DNA from 2 places in the Clostridium sp. SHJSY1 genome. Region 1 is predicted to be linked to the other one. Evidence: a T-box and tRNA genes for the amino acid it is inferred to sense, from the RefSeq annotation. Region 1 holds a T-box; the other holds one or more tRNA genes.
The links. A T-box is a leader RNA that pairs with one kind of tRNA and senses whether it is charged. The one in region 1 lies ahead of ileS (isoleucine--tRNA ligase), so its partner is inferred to be a tRNA-Ile.
Positions count from the first base shown of each region.

Region 2: it encodes a tRNA-Ile, which carries the amino acid that the T-box ahead of ileS (isoleucine--tRNA ligase) is inferred to sense. The anticodon was not compared.

Region 1 is NZ_JANDMF010000009.1:58,501-61,939, reverse strand. Features, by position in the region: gene NNC19_RS06695 (aspartate kinase) at 1-799, shown strand, start outside; gene NNC19_RS06690 (50S ribosomal protein L25) at 845-1,438, opposite strand; T-box leader at 1,662-1,906, shown strand; gene ileS (isoleucine--tRNA ligase) at 2,010-3,439, shown strand, end outside.
Region 2 is NZ_JANDMF010000020.1:53,169-56,607, reverse strand. Features, by position in the region: gene NNC19_RS10815 (hypothetical protein) at 1-36, shown strand, start outside; gene NNC19_RS10810 (DUF3237 domain-containing protein) at 60-530, shown strand; tRNA gene NNC19_RS10805 (tRNA-Ile) at 1,633-1,712, shown strand; gene NNC19_RS10800 (hypothetical protein) at 1,762-2,154, shown strand; gene NNC19_RS10795 (D-isomer specific 2-hydroxyacid dehydrogenase family protein) at 2,302-3,270, opposite strand; gene NNC19_RS10790 (GNAT family N-acetyltransferase) at 3,301-3,439, opposite strand, start outside.

The DNA.
Region 1 (3,439 bases):
TGGGGCAGATAAAGATGGAAATATAGTTACATTTTCAAGAGGTGGATCTGATGTAACAGGAGCATTAGTAGCAGCAAGTATTGAGGCTGATTTATATGAAAACTGGACAGATGTTTCAGGGTTCTTAATGGCAGACCCAAGAATAGTAGAAAATCCTAAGGCTATAAGCCGTATTACATATAAAGAATTAAGGGAATTATCTTATATGGGGGCATCCGTCCTTCACGAAGAAGCTATATTTCCAGTTAGACATGTTGGAATACCTATAAATATTAAAAATACTAATAGACCTGAGGATGCAGGAACATATATAGTACAAGATACAGATGAAAAAGAATGTAAAACAATAACAGGAATAGCAGGAAAAAAAGATTTTACTGTTATATCAATTGAAAAAGCTATGATGAATTCAGAACTTGGATTCTGTAGAAAAGTACTTTCAGTATTAGAGATGAATAATGTATCATTTGAAAATATGCCATCAGGAATTGATACAGTATGTGTGGTTATTTCAGATAGTGAGCTTAAAAACAAGACTGAGAAAATAGTAGAAGAAATACATAGAGCCTGTGACCCAGATTCAGTAGTAGTTCATCCTAATATGGCATTAATAGCTACAGTAGGAAAAGGAATGGCTAAAAGAACAGGTGTTGCAACAAAAATATTTAATTCATTATCAGAATCTAATGTAAATATAAGAATGATAGATCAAGGTTCATCAGAAATGAATATTCTAGTAGGAATTGAAAATGATGATTTTGAAAGAGCTATAAGAGCTATTTATGGAGCTTTCAATTAGATAGTTTAAGGGAGGTAGATAACCTCCCTTTTTTAGCATTTTTATTTATACTTCTTCATCATTTTCTTCTGGATTATTATCTGAACTAGCAGCTATAGCTAATAATATTTCAGAGTCTGTTATTAAAGATATTCCTTTGGGTAACTTTATGTTGTTTGCTAAAACTTTATCTTCAAAATTCATGTTACTTACATCAAATTCTAAAGTTTCAGGCATACTTGAAGCAACACCTTGAACTTCTATTTCATGGGAAAAAGTTTCTAAAACTAATCTCTTATTTTCTAAGTCTTCTTCTCCTAAAAATGTTACAGGAATTTTTAATCTTATAACTTCATTTTTTCTAACGGCTTGAAAATCAGCATGAATAACTTTCCCATAAATATCTTTTTGAATTTCTTTTATTACACAAGTTTTGGTTTTTCCATTTATTTTTAAAGAAATTAGGGAACTAGATGTGTTTGAACTAATAAGCTTAAGTAATTCATTCATTTTTATTTTTATAGGAATGTTTTTCTTTAAACTTCCTCCATAAATTATACAAGGTACTTGTCCATTTTTTCTTAATGGGTTTAATTTTTCATTAGATTCTCTTTCACTAACTTCAAATGCTAGACTTGTCATTATAAAGCCTTCTTTCATTAAATTATTTATACTTTTAATGTACCCTATAGCAATTAAGTTGCTTATAATCTTATGCGTTAGGATTAGGCAACCTACTTTCTATAGAATTTGTAGGTTTTTTTCCTTATCGCAATCGCCTCCTTTAATGAAATACAACTTAAGTATATCACTATAAAAAATATATTTAAAGTAAAGTTATAAGTTAATTGACAGATATTAAGGTAATAATATATAATGAATAACAAAAGCTATGATTAGGAAAAGTACTTAAGTCGTCTACTTAAAGAGAGCAACTGGTTGGTGTAAAGTTGTATAGGGTTTAAAGAAAAATCACCTAGGAGCTGGAAATTGAAAAGCTTAAGCTTAGTAGGTTTTCCCGTAGGCCTGCGTTAAAGGATAGAGTATGAAAGTACTTGAACTAAGCATCTTGTAATAGGTAGATGCATTTACCATAGGTGGTATAGCGAATATTACTTCGTCCTTTTGGATGGAGTTTTTTTATTTTTCATTAAGAATGATTAATAAGAGAGATATATGTAAACAACTTAAAGAGATTTAACAATAGGAAAGAAGAGAGGAGATCTTTAAAATGTACAAAAAAGTTGAACTTTCAAAAGGTTTTGTAGGTATGGAAAAAGAAGTCGCAGACTTTTGGAAAGCAAAAAATGTTATTAAGAAAAATTTTGATATGAATAAAGATGGTGAATATTTCACTTTCTATGATGGCCCACCAACAGCTAATGGGAAGCCACATGTAGGCCATATTATAACAAGAGTTATGAAGGATATCGTTCCAAGATATAAAGTTATGAAGGGGTATAAGGTTATTAGAAAAGCTGGATGGGACACTCATGGGCTACCAGTTGAACTTGAAATAGAGAAGAAGTTGGAAATATCAGGTAAAGAACAAATTGAAGAATATGGTGTTGAAAAATTTGTTACTGAATGCAAGGAAAGTGTATTTAAATATGTTTCAATGTGGGAAGATATGACTAATAAGATTGGGTATTGGGTTGATATGGATGAACCATATGTAACTTATCATAATTCTTATATTGAATCAGTATGGTGGGCATTAAAGCAAATGTGGGAAAAAGGTCTTTTATATGAAGGACACAAGGTTATGCCATACTGTCCAAGATGTGGAACAGCTCTTTCATCACATGAAGTAGCTCAAGGATATAAGGATGTTAAGGATTTAACTGCTATTGCAAAATTTAAAGTTGCTGGTGAAGAGAATAAATATATATTAGCTTGGACAACAACACCTTGGACATTGCCATCAAGCTTAGCTCTATGTATAAACAAAGCATACACATATATAGAAGCAAAAGTTGAAGATGAAGTTTTAATTCTTGCAAAGGATCTTGCTGATAAAGTTCTTGGTGAAGATTATGAAATTGTTAAAGAATTTAAGGGAACAGAACTTCTGGGAACTAAGTATGAACAATTAATGCCTTTTGGAAAGATAGAAGGAAAAGCTTTTGAAGTAATTCATGGGGACTATGTTACTTTATCAGATGGTACAGGAATAGTTCACATTGCTCCAGCTTATGGTGAAGATGATAGCTTAGTTGCAAAAGCTAATGGAATCACATTTATTAACTTAGTTGATAAAGAAGGTAAATTTGTAGAAGAAGTTACTCCATGGGCAGGGAAGTTCGTTAAAAAGTGCGATGAAAGTATTTGTAAATGGCTAGAAGAAAATAATAAGTTGTTCAAAGCTGAAAAGCATCTTCACTCATATCCACATTGTTGGAGATGTGACACACCACTTCTTTACTATCCAAAAGAAAGTTGGTTTGTTAGAATGACAACTCTAAGAGATAAGCTTTTAGAGAATAATAATAAGATTAATTGGTATCCAGATAACATTAGAACAGGTAGATTTGGTAAGTTCTTAGAAAATGTTATTGATTGGGGTATTTCAAGAGATAGATACTGGGGAACTCCACTTCCAATATGGGAATGTGAGTGTGGACACAAAGAATGTGTAGGAAGTATTGAAGAGTTAAAGGA
Region 2 (3,439 bases), on a different contig from region 1:
ATACTATGTTTTAAAGCAAATTTAAAAAACAAATAATCAAAAAGAAAGTTGGTAAACAAATGATTGACACAAATAATGTAAAATTCGAAGAAATATTCAGCATTTTAATTAAAGTAGATACACCTATTGTAGTTGGACAAGATGAAATTGTAGGAAGACGTCAACTTATTCCAATACTTTCTGGTACAGTAACTGGTAATAATTTCAATGGACATGTTTTGCCAGGAGGCATTGATAGTCAAATTATTCGTCCAGACGGAAAATGTGAATTATCTGCACGTTATGCTGTACAGCTTGATGATGGTGCAACTATATATATTGAAAATAATGGAATTCGTACTGTTCCTTCTGAATATATAGAATCGGTTAAGAAAGGTGAGTTTGTAGATCCAAATGTATATTATTTCTGTACAACACCTAAATTTGAAGTTTATTCTGAAAAGTATAGCTGGCTTATGAACTATACTTTTTTCTGTTCTGCAAAGAGATTACCTAATAATGTCTTATTAAATTTCTATAAAATATTGTAAATTCTTTTTCAAAAAGGATTATTAACACAATACAACTTTATTCATCATAATATCCCATTTATTTGCCTTATTTACTTATAATTATTCATTCATCGTCTTGTTTTTTCTTGACTTGATTAAAAAAATATGTAAAAATATTAATAATAAAAGAATTAATCTTTCTAACAAAAAGATTAATTCTCTACTTATTCCATATAGAATATAGACAAGCTATATTCCCCATTTATTGTATAATCTCTTATTTTTTATCTATTCAAAAATATGCTGATGTAACACGATTCATATGTGTATATTTTTTTATAAAAAGATATAGGTTGAAACCTTCTTATCAGCTCAATATAACCGTTCTTTTGGTTAAGTAGAAAGATTAAAACGAAAGAGGTCTTTAGTAATGTTAGAAAACTTCAAAAAACTCCCTATAGTCGTGAGAGTTATTTTTTGTTTACAGTTACTAACTTGTGTTTCATCTGTTTTAGATGCAATAAATTTTTTGAAAGTAACTAACGAAATATCAATGATTTACATGTTAGCAGGTGGGGATGCTCCAAGTAAATTCACTCTCTATATGACTATCATATCTAATCTCTTAATTATATCGTCTATAGTAATTATTTTTTTAAATCCAAATAAGCAAACTATATTGATATACTTCGGAGTACTTATTTTTAATCTTGTCATCAGTCTTAGCTTAAAAAAATTAGATTCTTTTTTTGTAGTTACAGGTATAGTGTTACCACTGATTATGGCTTGCATACTAACAGAAAATAAATATCTATTCAGATCTTGAAATAAAACGCAAACGAAAATTTGTATCTTTAAATATTGCTGGAAATTTAAATTTCCAGTTTTTTTTACTTTAATTTTCACGACGACACAAAACTACATTTTTTTTCTCAAGCATCTATTATAGTCATAATATTCTAATTAATTTCAATCGGCGCTAAAGAAATATTACATTATATTACATTTTTCTTGACTTTTTTCATTTTTTATGTGAATATTATTATATAACTTTAATTTAAAAATAATTATTTCTTTATTGTAGGACAAGCTTTTAATTTAAATAATTATCTTTTACTTTTATTTTCTTAATATAATATCTGCTAATATAACACAATTGGTAAGTGTATATCTGTATTGATAATCAGAATTATAGAGGTTCAACTCCTCTTATTAGCACCATTAACCTAATTAGGGTTAAAATAAGAAAAAAAGAAAGAGGTAATTAATAATGTTAGAAAAATTCAAAAAATTTCCAGTTGTTGCACAAGTAGCTATAGGGTTACAATTAGTAGGCGCTTTTTGGAGTATAATAGGTTCATTTGGTCTACTTAACATGTCTGCTACAGAATCTTTGATATACGAATTGACTGGAGAACATCTTCCAAGTAAATTTATGATTTCTCTTGATATCATTGTGGCAATCGGACTTATTGTTTCTTTATATCTTTTAGTATCTAATACAAATAAAAAATCTGTAATGATTTATTTTGGAATAATAGTTTTATATTTTATATTAGGTATTATAACTAACGGATTTAGCTTTGTAACTATCTGTGGTTTATTTTTACCAGGACTTATGGCTTATACAATAAATGAAAACAAAGACTTTTTCGGACTTTAATTTTAATTAAAAACTAAACCTATATTTTTCTGCAAACGATAAATTTATAAATAAAAAAATACTGTTAATTTAAATTCCAATATTTTTATTCACTATATTATTACTTGCAATTTTTCTATAACCCTATTTTTGATAACTTAATTAATCTTAATATATTTTTTTATTTTGCCAAAATAAGATGCAATTTTTTATTGAATTTTCAACCATATCACTAACTGCTTGATCTGTATAAAAGGCAGTATGGTGTGTTAAAATTACATTTGGAAAGTTCTTTAAAGTGTTCAAATACTTATTATCTATTATTTCTCCTCTTAAATCCCTATAATATAATTTTCCTTCACCTTCAATTACATCTAATGCTACCCCACCTATTTTTTTCTCTAAAATCCCATCAATTAAATCCTTTGTATTAACAAGTGATCCTCGAGCTGTATTTATAATTGTTACCCCATCTTTCATTAATTTTATTGAATCTCTATTTATTATATGATGATTGCCTTCTGTAGCTGGTATATGCAACGTAATCACATCACTCTCTTTTAAAAGAGTATTTAAATTAACATATTTAGCATGTTGTTTTACCCCTTCATCTTCATAAATATCATAAGCTAACAATTTTGAACCAAATCCACTTAAGTGATTAATTACCCTTTGTCCAATTCTTCCTGTCCCTATAACCCCAATAGTCAAATTAGGTAATTCTTTGCCTTGAACGCCTTGTAATGTATAATCCTGTATATCATTCTTATCCATAATAATTTTTATTTTCCTTGTAGCCATAAGAATTAACATTATTGTATAATCTGCTACACTATTTGGTGAATAAGAAACATTACCTACTCCAATTCCTAATTCTTTAGCCTTTATAATATCTATATGCTCATAACCAATAGTTCTTGTAGATATATACTTAACTCCTACTTTATGAAATTCTTCTATAAGTTCTGCTGATATCTTTGTGGTAATTACACTAATGCAATCATAACCTTTTGCAAGACTTGCATTTTCTATACTTGGAGCCTCATCACACAATTCTATTTGAACATTGTATTTCTTACCAAATTCCTTAAAATACTCTGTCTCATCTGGCCTATTACTATATGCTAAAATTTTCATTCTATCTAACTCCTTCATAAACACTATTTTTTATTTTTTGTACTCCTCTTTTTTTAATAAATATGACGGATGTTTTAATCCTGTTGGTGGATAAAATTCATCATGGGTATATTTAAATCCTAAACTTTTAAGAAGTCTAGATGATACTATATTTTTAGGATTATGTCCT